4 regions of the Centipeda dianae genome follow, and region 4 is predicted to be linked to each of the others. Evidence: riboswitches for the same ligand, from Rfam matches in the RefSeq annotation. Region 4 holds a riboswitch; each other region holds the start of a gene.
The links. A riboswitch is a leader RNA that binds a small molecule or an ion and turns the genes downstream of it on or off. The one in region 4 is predicted to bind cobalamin.
Positions count from the first base shown of each region.

Region 1 (3,113 bases), 850 kb from region 4:
CGCGGACTTCGTCGGCAAGAATGTTCCGACCGCCGCACTTGAGGATGTGTCCGTTCTGCTTCATGACAACGATGCGGAGGAGAAAGTCGTCATTCGTGAGCGCCTTTGAACGCGGGGGATCTTGACGAAGCTTTTGCAACAGGGGTATAATATTAAAGGATCATAGGACATTTGTAGGAGCAATCGTATGATTTTTTACGGCGAGAAGCAAACGTCTGTGTTGGATGAGGAGCAGGCAGAATCGGATGATCTTGAGTCCGTCGAACTGGATGCGGAAACAGGTGAGGCGGAGGAGGCGGCTGCAGAGAACAGCATCTATGACGGCTGTTCCGACGAGGAGCTGCTCGCGCACATCCGCTCCTGCGACGGCGACGAGGCACTCGACTACCTTATCAACAAGTACCGTAATTTCGTGCGCTCCAAAGCACGCTCCTACTTTCTCATCGGCGCAGACCGCGAGGACATTGTGCAGGAGGGCATGATCGGCTTCTTCAAGGCGATCCGTGACTATCGCGAGGACAAACTCTCGTCGTTCCGTGCCTTCGCCGAGCTCTGCGTGACACGCCAGATCATCACGGCGATCAAGACGGCGACGCGGCAGAAACACATCCCGCTGAACTCTTACGTTTCCCTCAACAAGCCCATCTATGATGAGGACTCTGACCGCACCCTGCTCGACGTGCTGTCGGGCGCACGCATCAGCGACCCCGAGGAGCTGGTCATCAGTCATGAGGAGTTCATCGACATTGAACAGAAGATGGAGGAGATTCTGAGCGACCTTGAGTGGCGCGTGCTCATGAGTTACCTTGACGGCAAATCGTATCAGGAGATCGCTGTCGATCTGCACCGGCAGGTGAAATCCATCGACAACGCGCTCCAACGCGTCAAGCGAAAGCTCGAAAAATACATGGAGTCGCGCGGCGACGATCTCGACATCGGTACGGTCTATCGTGGACTTACCACAATCAATCGTACGGTGCGTACGCCGGAGGAATAGGGGCTCCTTTTTTCTGCAACAGAATACATATCGAACGGGCTGCGAAATAAAGGTGTGAAACGATTGACAATCTGTGTATAACGATGTATTCTATGTATAGTTTTATAAATGAATGGGAGACAGGTGCAGCGCAGTAGCGCGTGCTTAATAGAGAAGCCGGACGAGCCGGCGCGGTCCCGCCACTGTGAGGGGAGCGAACCTGCAAGGATGCCACTGGGAGGATGTCCTCTTGGGAAGGCGCAGGGGAGCGATGAACCGAGCCAGGAGAACTGCCTGTCTGACAATCCACCGTGTGCCGAAGGCACAGACCTGCGAGCGACAGGAAGGGGATTCGTGAAGATGATTCACGAGGCTTTCTTGCTCCTGCAGGAAAGCCTTTCTTTATATTTTTTGGGAGGAATTCGGATGAAGAATTGGAAGAAAATGCTGGTTGCGTCGCTTGCCTGCTCGGCGGTCCTTGGCTTTTCCTACAGCCCGGCGGAGGCGTCGTATGAGCTCAATCCCGAGGTCAAGACGGTGACACCCGCACTCATGGAGGCATCGGAAATCGGTGTTCTGAAGTATGAGAACCCGCAGATGGCGAACTACACGAATAAGGATGCCATCGTTGTGACGAGCTTTGGCACGACGTTCAAGGAGACGCGTGAGAAGACGATCGAGGCAACGGTGGATGCAATCAAGGCGGCGCATCCGGGCGTGAAGGTTGTGACGGCGTTTACATCTCACATCATTATTGACCGCATTGCAAAGAACGAGGGCAAGAAGTACCCAACGCCCGAGGAGGCGCTCACACAGCTCAAGGCGGACGGCTACTCGCGTGTGGCGCTCGTCTCTCTCGATGTCATCCCGGGCATGGAGTACTCCTACGTCAAGGCCGTGTTCCATGAGTACAAGGAGCAGTTCAAGACGATGACCTGTGGCACGTCGCTCATGTACTGGCAGGGGCAGGAGGAGCAGCCGGATGATGTGATCGAATTCCTCCAGGCGGTCTCCAGCCAGTTCCCGAAGATGGGGAAGGATGAGGCGCTGCTCCTGATGGCGCACGGCACGCCGCACGTCTCCAACGCATACTATGCCGTCATTCAGGCGAAGCTGGACGCACTTGGGTATAAGAACGTCTATGTCTATACGGTCGAGGGGTGGCCGAGCCTCGAGGATGTCATTCCGAAGCTCAAGGCGAATAAGGTTAAGAATGTGACGCTCATGCCGATCATGATGGTTGCGGGCGATCATGCGCACAACGACATGGCAGGAAAAGATGCGGACTCGCACAAGAGTGTTCTCGAGAGCGAGGGCTACAAGGTGGATGCCTATCTCCACGGGATTGGTGAGAACAAGATGATCCGCGATATGTATGTGGAGCGTGCCGACGACGCATGGGATGCGCTGCAGGGAAATAAGGGTGCGGACGCAGATCATATCAAGATGATGAAGTAAGAGCGGTTCGTATCCGTACTTTGTGCGGTGAAGGGTTTGCTGCGGAAGTGTTTCACTTCTGCGGCAGACCCTTTTCTTTGTACGCATACCCTGCTATAATAGGGAGCAGTGTTTATAGTGTGGGGTACGGAAGTCCCGCATGACAAGGAGAACAGAGAGATGAAGATAGCGGTTGTCGGTACGGGAATGATTGCGCGGGAAGCTCTTACTGCCCTGCGTCAGGTAGAGGATGTTGAGGTCGTCGCCATCTGTGCGCGCCCGCAGAGCCGTGCAAAGGCGCAGGAACTGGCGCGGGAGTTCGATGTACCGCAGGTGGCGACGGACTACGGTGCGATGCTCGCGGCGCACGAGGCGGACTTTGTCTATCTCGGCATTGTCAACAGCGTACATTTCGACTATGCACGGCAGGCAATTGCGGCGGGTTGGCATGTCATTGTGGAGAAGCCGTTTGCTTCAACGCTTGCGGAGACAGAGGAGCTGATTGCGCGTGCGCGCGCGGCAGACTGCTATCTGTTTGAGGCGATGACTCCACTCTTTTTGCCGAATTATTTCGGCATCTTGGAGGCACTTCCGCGCCTTGGGCTCATCCGCATGGTACAGGCGAATTTCTCGCAGTACTCCAGCCGTTACGAACGCTATCTTGCACGCGATGTTGCCCCTGCGTTTGACCCTGCCCTCT
Region 1 is NZ_CP128650.1:1,568,256-1,571,368, reverse strand. Features, by position in the region: gene pyrR (bifunctional pyr operon transcriptional regulator/uracil phosphoribosyltransferase PyrR) at 1-109, shown strand, start outside; gene sigH (RNA polymerase sporulation sigma factor SigH) at 188-997, shown strand; cobalamin riboswitch at 1,102-1,288, shown strand; gene QU667_RS07740 (sirohydrochlorin cobaltochelatase) at 1,403-2,434, shown strand; gene QU667_RS07735 (Gfo/Idh/MocA family protein) at 2,594-3,113, shown strand, end outside.
Region 1: another riboswitch for cobalamin. It lies ahead of QU667_RS07740 (sirohydrochlorin cobaltochelatase); the one in region 4 lies ahead of QU667_RS00150 (TonB-dependent receptor plug domain-containing protein).

Region 2 (3,113 bases), 650 kb from region 4:
TGCAAAAGCACATCGGCAAGCCCGTCGCGATTGAGGTGGAACCGATTGTGAACTTCTACCGTGCGGAGGAAGCGCATCAGGAATATCTTGTCAAGCACCCGAACGGCTACTGTCATATCTCACCCGCGCTCATTGCAAAGATGCGGGAAAAACGCGCCGCCGCAGAAAATGCTGCGAGAGCGGAGGAGGGGGCGGTGCAGCGCACCTATGAAAAGCCTTCGGATGCCGAACTCAAAGAACGGTTGACGGGGATTCAGTACGCCGTCACGCAGCAAAAGGCGACCGAACCCGCCTTCCGAAACGAATACGATCACGAATTCCGCGAAGGAATTTACTGTGACATCACGACGGGCGAGCCGCTCTTTATCTCTACAGACAAATACGATTCCGGCTGTGGCTGGCCCGCATTCTCGCGCCCGATTGACCGTGCGCTCATCGCCGAGCATGAGGATCGCTCCTATGGGATGGTGCGTACCGAGGTAACGGCGGCGGGCAGCGGCGCACATCTGGGGCACGTCTTTGATGATGGTCCTGCGGCAACGGGGGGACTGCGCTACTGCATCAACAGCGCCTCCCTGCGCTTTGTTCCGAAGGAGGATATGGAACGCGAAGGATACGGGGAGTATCTCTATCTGCTGGAGAAATAAATAGGGCAGGAGAGAAGTCTATTGAGATGATTCGCAAAATATCTTTTTGATATATTGACAAGCCCTTCATTCAATGTTATCTTTATCGAAGTATTGAAAAACTTTATAGCATTGGATCAGGTACGAATGTTTAATAGAGAATCCGGTAAGGAAACTATTTCCAATGAAGCCGGAGCGGTTCCGCCACTGTAACAGTGAGCAGCCTGCATAGAAATGCCGACGGTATTTCATGGAATGTCACTGAGGATAATCCTCGGGAAGGCGCAGGTGAGCGATGAACTGGAGTCAGGAGAACTGCCTGATTGACAATCGCCGTTTGACCTGCGAGTGATGGGGATGGGGATTCAGACCCTTCTATTGTGTACAAATTAAGCCCTCTTCTGCTTTTGCAGGAGGGGCTTTTTACTTGTTCTTATGCTAAAAATATGAACATGGTGACGGTGTAGGGAGGGGATGAAAACAAAAGGTGAAAGCGGTAGTACCATCTCTGCACCGTGTCCGATACCTATCGTTACAGTGCGGGGCAGAATGTGATCGAGTGTGTCTATGAACTGGCGCGTGCGGTCTATCCCGAGCGCTTTGCGGATGTGAAGTAAAGGAGACTGCGATGCCGCTGCGGATGTTGGTGCTGAGTCTCACGGGGAACTGTAACCTTGCGTGTCGCTACTGCTACGCATCCGCGCAGGATCCTCATATGATGACATGGGAGACGGCGCATCGTGCCATCGACCTTGCGGCGGCGGGCGGCACGCCCTTCATCCTTCAGTTCTCGGGCGGCGAGCCGCTGCTGGCATTTCCTCTGCTGCGTCGGATTGCGGACTATATCTGTACCAATCGGATACGGGCGCGGATGGATTTGCAGACCAATGGCACATTGCTGACCGAGGGGATGGCAGACTTTCTGCACCATGCGGACATCGGCATCGGTATCAGCCTCGACGGCAGACCCGATGTTCACGATGTGTACCGCTGCTACCCTGATGGGCGCGGCTCGTCGATGGATGTGATCACGGGAATCCAGTGCCTCGGTCGACGCGGCATCGCGGTCGGTCTGACGTGTGTTGTCACGGCGGAGAATGTCGGGAGGCTCTCAGGGCTCATCGAGATGGCATACTACCTCGGTAATGTGCGGCGTATCGGCTTTGACCTCCTGCGCACACAGGGGCGCGGCACCGCTGTTCGCCCTGCACGCGAGGAGGAGATGGCACAGGCGATGGCGGAGGTTTTTGTGCGGAACGAACACCTTGGACGGCTGCACGGATACCGCATCGTGATTGCACAGGAGGAGCAGGGGAGGGGGCTTGCCGAACGCTCGGACAGCGGATTTTCCCACTGTTACGCGATGAACGGGGCAGGAGCGCACATTGACGCTGCGGGGCGCATCTATGCGTGCTCCTCCTTTGTCGGCGATGCGCGCTTTCTGCTCGGCGATGTGGAGCACGGCATCGACGTTCGGCGGCAGGAGGAACTGGCGCATGAGATGCAGGGTGCCATGGCGTTTTGTCGGGCGTGTGCGGATTTTTCGGCCTGCGGCGGCGCGTGCTATGCACGCAGGGCGGGGCAGGAGTATTCTGCCGCATCCGATGCTGAGTGTGCGTTGAAACGTGCGGCGATAAAGGCAGCAGGTGTATAGGAAGCACGGACAAAATCTGCACCAATCTGGTGGAACATCGGTGTAGATTATCGCAACCGCGACTTTGATTCCTCTCTGCTTGCACGCGGGATGGTAGGGCTTGAAGGGCCGTCCGATGCGATTGGCAAATTCCTTCCTACGGATAACTACTGGGTCGTCGATCTCGCGATGAACTATCGGGTCGCCGATGCAACGAAGGTTTATCTCAAGGTGAACAATCTGTTTAACCAATTCTATGCTGAGAAGTCCAACGCACGTGCTTCATGGTGGGGCGCAGCCGAACAGTGGTGGACGGCACCCGGACGCAACTTCATGATCGGTGTCGAGCAGAGTTTCTAACCGAGGATAGGATTGAGGAAGCACTGGTTGGACGTGGTATGCGCACTGTCAGTCAGTGCTTTTTTCCAGAAAGGAAATCGGAATGAAAAAGAGGGTGACATACCCCTTTGCTGCTATCGTTGGACAGGAGGAGATGAAGACGGCGCTTCTCCTCAGTATTGTGATGCCGTCACTCGGAGGTGTGCTCATCAAGGGGGAGAAGGGGACGGCGAAATCCACCGCCGTCCGCGCCGCCGCCGCACTCCTGCCGGATTTGGACGCAGTGCGCGGCTGTGCTTGTCACTGTGATCCTGCGTCTCCCGAACTCTACTGCGATGCCTGTCGCAGCAAGCAGCAGGAGAACGCTTTGCTTCCCACGGAGAAGATCCCCATGCGCGTGGTGGAGCTGCCCGTCAGCGCGACGGAGGATCGCGTCGTCGGGACACTTGACATGGAGATGGCGATTCACTGTGGGCGCAAGGAGTTTGAACCCGGTATCCTTGCAGCGGCGAACC
Region 2 is NZ_CP128650.1:672,669-675,781, forward strand. Features, by position in the region: gene msrB (peptide-methionine (R)-S-oxide reductase MsrB) at 1-647, shown strand, start outside; cobalamin riboswitch at 749-963, shown strand; partial or broken gene QU667_RS03235 (ABC transporter substrate-binding protein) at 1,130-1,243, shown strand; gene QU667_RS03240 (radical SAM/SPASM domain-containing protein) at 1,255-2,280, shown strand; partial or broken gene QU667_RS03245 (TonB-dependent receptor plug domain-containing protein) at 2,311-2,619, shown strand; gene QU667_RS03250 (magnesium chelatase ATPase subunit I) at 2,702-3,113, shown strand, end outside.
Region 2: another riboswitch for cobalamin. It lies ahead of QU667_RS03235 (ABC transporter substrate-binding protein); the one in region 4 lies ahead of QU667_RS00150 (TonB-dependent receptor plug domain-containing protein).

Region 3 (3,113 bases), 800 kb from region 4:
GCAGATGGACGGACCCTGCAAGCAGAATACTGAGGAGAACGGCTCTTTTTTTCATGAGAATCATCCTTTCCAACATTCATGGAGATACATATTATTCTAGGTTCGATATGACCTTTGAACCGCCCCCCTTGGTTTCCATATCGCATTCAATGTCCGGATACAGACCTTTTGCAAACAGGCAAAGCCCCTTTGCTGTGCGCAGCCCGGGCATATACATATACTCCACAGGAATTGGGTAGACGCGGTTTTCCCGCACGGCTTTGAGCGAACGGTATTCCGGATGATGCATCAACTGATCTGCAAAAGAAGCCGTATGCTCATCAAAATATTCCACAAAGATAACATCCGGATCTAAGACCAATAAAGTCTCCGCGTCGCGAAACTGCACATCTGTCGCCATACGAGCACCGAGTGTGTGCAGAAAATCACCGACAAGCCAACGCGCATTATAGTTGATCACATATTTTGATGGTGAGCCTTCCAGAACGATGACACGATCCTGCCTTTTCCCCGCTGTTTGTTCCCGTATCTGCCCAATCTGAGCGGAGATGTCTGCTGCAATCGCCTCAGCTCTCTCCGGACAGCCAAACACGATACCAACATCACGTATGTAGCGGAGTTCTTTTTCGATGGTCTGTTTCTCTCCGGTATTTGATGTCACAGGAATATAGGTAGCTACACCACGTTTGTGCCACCATTCTGTCGATCGGAGTCTCCGCTCAGAAAATGCGGATTGCCGTGCGAAAATCAGATCCGGTTCCGCGGCCAGAATCATTTCCAAACTTACTCTCTCCGGAGCAATTTCCTGTATTTTGGCAAATTCCTCCGGATACCGCTCCTGTAAATCAGTCGTATGCGGAGGCTCCATACAGGCTAATACGATGCGATCTGCCAATCCCAACGCCAAGAGGATTTCAATGTTGTTCCAATCCATCACCACAATCCGCTGCGGTTCACGCGTGATGACCAACATCTCCTGCTGTCCTCGTGAGTTATAGGTCTGCACACTGCGCACCGTCGTCTGTCTCTCCGGCAGAACATCATGAATCGGTAAAGATGTTGTTGTAAATTCACGTAAAATAAAGATCGTGCAAAATATCACAGCGAAAAGAAAAAACAATATCCCAAGATCCGATATGTGCTTGTATCTGCGACATCGACACATCAGATCATACGCCTCTCCTTCTGCCTGATCCCCATTACCTTTTTCTCGTTATGCTTTCGAGCAAAAGATGCACACACCATGTAACAAAAAAAGCCTTCTTGCTCTCCGGCAAAAAGGCACACGAAACACACAAAGATAATCGCGCCTTCCTGTCTCTCGCAGGGACGATACAGCGTTCCAATCGGGCAGTTCTTCTGGCTCTGCTTCCTCGTCTTCCCCGCCTTCCCGGTTTCCCAGTGACATATTGAGGTCGACTCTGCATTACAGCTGCGGGACAGCGCAGGTCTTGCACCTGCTTCTCTATTCAGGAAACACGGATAAATTCAGCACCGCCGTCTTAGCACATCTTTTCCGCCCTGCCATCGTCAACAAATCCTCCACATAGCCCTACTATGCGTCCGGTTTGTTTCCTTGGCAGGACAAAAAATCTGTACCAATACGACGGACTTCATTTTATCAGTGATTCCTTGAGCGCAATGCGCACCCGATTGGCAAAATATTGAATTATATTTTTATTTCAAAAAGATAAGCCTAGATTATCATACTGTTAATACACTGTCAAGTTGAATTGTGATGCAACAATACAATCAAAAACCTCATTTATTCTACTTTCTCGATTGCCGATATGTCGTCATTTTTCTTTTGCATAATTTTTTAACGAAAATTTATTTTACAATAAAAAAAGCAGATGTTATAATAGCCGACGATTATGTTGCTTGGATGAAATGCGGTGTTTCGTCCCGATGATGAAGGAGGAATAATTATGGCGTATTGGAAGATGCTCGGCAGGAGAAACAAAAAGAACATGGTTCTTGCCTCTATGCTGGCGGTAAGTGTCCTATCGAGTGCGACGGTATGCGCGGCGAAAACGATTGAGAAACATACGAACGGCAAAGCCTACGGCCGTACGATGCACGACGACCAAAAAGAAGTATGGAATGAGGATGTCACGGTCAACGTCTCCGGCAATGGGGGCGGCCAGTGGTACAACAATGTGACGGGGCTGTACCTCTTGGAGGGCGCAGATCTCACGATCAACGGCGACTTGAAAATGGTGGTGAAAAACAAAAATCCGGCCACGCGGGGCAAATCATCGTCCACCTCGGACATCGCACATTACTATATGAGCGGCATCTATGCGGGTTACGGCGGGTACTCGTACGGTGAGCAGCACGGGGATACAAAATGCACAATCAACGGCAACGTGGATATGGACATTGTAGGCGTGGCGCTCCAAGCCAATAAGGACGGATACATCACCGTGCGCGGCGGCAAGATCGTCACGCACGCACTCACCACATCCGATACCTATGCGATGCTTGCCGAGGAGGGCTCGGTGTTCATGAATACCGGTGCCGATGGGAAGACTCCGGGGACAGCAGACGTGGATGTCTATGGCAACCTCGGGGTGCTGCACAAAAACTATGGCATCGACCCCAATCCGGACGCACACGGCTCTTTCGTCTCCATTGGTCTGACCACGGCAAAGTCGAAGCTGACCGGCGGTGTGCTCAACGAGTTCGCTGAAAACGGACAGAACAAACATCACGCCGGTGTCGATATGTACCTGAAGAACGGTGCCGTCTGGAACAATCAGTGGATCGGCGCGGAACGCGTGGCGGCTCCCAACCGGGCGGACAAAAACACCTATCTCTACACAGGAAGCAAGGTGAGGAACCTTGTCGGCGGGGCGTCGGAGGCGGAGCGCGGACACATCCACCAAAAAGACACGCGCCCCATTACCGTAGATAACTACAGCGGTCATGAGGCGGTGCATTATGGTCGTGCGGCGGACGGCAGTCTCGTCGGAGGGAATTTCGTCGTCAACCATGCCGCCGCAGGTTCGCAGGTGACGCTCTCCGCACAGAATCCGACCATCGGCAAGAGCCTGAACGAGGAGGAATACAAGGCGGAAGTGGAGAAAAGCTTGCAGGCACTCGCAGGCAAG
Region 3 is NZ_CP128650.1:1,622,502-1,625,614, forward strand. Features, by position in the region: gene QU667_RS08000 (TonB-dependent receptor) at 1-64, opposite strand, end outside; gene QU667_RS08005 (ABC transporter substrate-binding protein) at 92-1,165, opposite strand; cobalamin riboswitch at 1,333-1,517, opposite strand; gene QU667_RS08010 (autotransporter outer membrane beta-barrel domain-containing protein) at 1,929-3,113, shown strand, end outside.
Region 3: another riboswitch for cobalamin. It lies ahead of QU667_RS08005 (ABC transporter substrate-binding protein); the one in region 4 lies ahead of QU667_RS00150 (TonB-dependent receptor plug domain-containing protein).

Region 4 (3,113 bases):
AGGGCGGAATGCTGCGAGAACTCCTTGCGTACGCCAAGCGTCCACACATCACCACGCTCATTTTCGAGCGGCGTCTTGTAGATGCCGTGCAGTGTCGTATAGTCTCCCTGCCGCACGGGACGATAGATCTGTGTCCAACCGCCATATACGCTGAGCGTATCATCGATCAGATACTCCGTATTGAGCACAGGTGTGATGAGATGGGATTTTCCTTTTCCCTTGAATCCGGCATTGCCCGTGTAATCATAATCCGAGTAGTAAGTATAGCGGAGCGCCGGGGTCAGGTCCCAGTTCGGCGTGATGTGGATCTTGTCCTGCACATAGCCGATCACCGTGTTACGGCTCGTTGTAGATTCCACATATTTTCTTGTACGCCGGCTATAGTATTTTTCAACAGTCTTAGCACGATCATAGGTTAGGCTCGCAATAACATCGTTCTTGCCGATTGCTCGCGCATACTGCACTTGAACGCCCTGATTACGTTCTTTCTGCCATCCCGTCGGCTCTGTGGCTGTACCGTCGGTCTTCTCCAGCCATTCCTGCACCTTCGCCGGATCGCCGCCCGGGAATGGTGCGAGATTTTCACGAATCCACTGTTTCAGCTCGGCAGCCGTCGCACCGCCCGGAAAGCGTGCCTGATAGTCTGCGGCGGGGTCATCACTAAGTGACCATCTGTATTTATCACGAGAGGAGTAGCGATGATTCTGGTAATAGAGGCGAACAAAACTCTCCATACCATTGTCCTTGTCGAATGTCCACTTCAGCTCCCAGTCATTATTCTTAAACCGACTGAACGAGTTGTATACCTTGCCATCAAGTGCATATAGGTTCGCGTAACCCGGGTTGTCTGCGTCACCGAATGCGGGATCGCCGACCAATTGATTACTGCTGTTCAGCTTGCCAACGGCAGCTGCAAAGATAATACGCTCCCAGTCGTCCTGATTCCAGTATTTGAGACGCGGCGTCGAGATCGGGTAGCCATCCTTGCCTGCCTTGTAGTTGTACCAGAGCTTGATGCTCTGCTCCTTGCCGAGATCCTTGTCGAGACGGATGTTGACCGCCTCTTCCTTCCAACGCGAGCCGCCGAGCGTACCTGTCCTGCCCGTCTCGCCGTCCACATACTCCGTATCACCGCTCATCGTCTTTGTCACCGTGCCGAAATAGTGGAAGGTCGGATCGTCCTGCAGCGCACCCGAGAGGGTGAGCGCATAGTTGTGCTTGTGCCACGAGCCTGTGGAAAGATCGAGCGTCCCCTTCTGCTCGACTGCGCCCTTGCGCGTGATGATGTTGATGACACCTCCCGTCGCGTCCGGTCCATAGACGGATGCGCCGGGTCCCTTGATGACCTCGATCTTGTCCACGCTCTCGATGCCGAGCATCTGGTCGAGGTTGACCCCTGTGGACTTGCTGCCCGAGGTGCTCCGACTGTTAAAGCGGGTGCTCGTGAGGTTGTCCACGCGCCGCCCGTCGATGAGGATGACGACACGCGAGTCGCCGTTGATAAGCACGCCGTTGTTATAGGTCTGGTACCCGTACTCGCCGCCGCGATAGCCGGGGTTCTGGAACGTCACGCCCGGGATACGCTTGATCGCCTCGGTGAGATCCGTGTAGTGACGCTTCTCGATCTCCTCGCGCGTGATGACCTTCACATCGCCGCCCGTGCGGTAGTAGGACTGCTCTGTCACCGTGTCGCCGAACTGGTTGATCGTCTGCTCCGCCTCGACCACGATATTATCAATCGTGTAGGACTGCAGATTCTCATCATGTCCCGCATAGACAGAGGTCTGCCCCCCCCCCGTGGACAAGAGCCCTGCGAGGACTGCAAGCGTAAGATGTCTCTTCTTCATATTCGTCATTTCCTCCTTGATCGGGCATAGCCCTTCCATCCCATGCAACACCCTCCGGCATTGCTGACCGACTGCATAAAAAAAGGCTTCCCACACAAAGAAAGCCGCCGCGTTGCCACGGTATCGGCTCCCCTCCCCATCGCTCGTGGATTACCGGAAGCACTGATAAATTCAGCCATGCCATCTTGACGTATCTTTTTTGCCTGCACTGTGTCGACAAATCCTCCACATAGCTTTGGCTATGCGTCCGGTTTATCTCCTTGTTCAGACAAAAAATCTACACCAATCTGACAGACTTCATTTTATCAGCGATTCCTTACAGGTCGCGCAAAACAGGCAGTTCTCCTGGCTCGGATTCCTCGCTCGGCTGCGCCTTCCCAAGGATCGCTCCTCAGTGACGGGACTTCTCCCATGCAGCTCTGCTCCTCCTCACAGTGGCGGGACCGCTTTGGCTTGTACCAAATTCCCTATTAAGCCCTCACGGGCACCTGTTTTCTATATAGTTTTATACAAATTGACATCATTCTATTTTATATTTCATGTTTTGTCAATCCTATATTAACAGAGATTTCTTCTCAATTTTTGAACAGAGGTGGGAAGAGCGTCAGATGCTTGACGAACTGCGCGAATTGAAGTAAAATAAGCATAGAAAAAGGGCACTGCCGATGGGCGGCCGCCCCCTATATAACCGGAGAGAATCCCCGCCTATTGTTTGGAGACGCAAGGCGGGTTTTCTCATTTATCTTTTTACTGACAGAATCAGTATGGTATATACTACGAGAAATGATAGGAACTCATAGGTATCCATGTGTATTCCCCCTTTCGGGGGCGAGATTAGCCGCCTACCGTTTTTGATAGCAGTGCCTTTTCTCATTATAGCAAACAAATGTATGCAGTGCAAGCCTTGACGAACTGCGCGAATTGAAGTAAAATAAGCATAGAAAAAGGGCACTGCCGCTCAGCGGTTGCCCCCAATGTTATAGCAGAGATTACCCCGCCTACGATTTGGAGCGCAAGGCGGGGCTTTCTCATTTATCGTTTAACGGATAAGACTAAGATGGTGAACACAACGAGAAACGTCAAGAACTCGTAGGTCTCCATGCAGATCCCCCCTTTCGGGGGCTGAGTTGCCACTGCGCCTATCAGTGCCTTTTCTCATTATAGCAAACAAATGTATGCAGTGCAAGCCTTGACGAACTGCTCGAATTGAAGTAAAATAAGCATAGAAAAAGGGCACTGCCGCTCAGCGGTTGCCCCTTATACACG
Region 4 is NZ_CP128650.1:27,422-30,534, reverse strand. Features, by position in the region: gene QU667_RS00150 (TonB-dependent receptor plug domain-containing protein) at 1-1,847, opposite strand, end outside; cobalamin riboswitch at 2,166-2,354, opposite strand.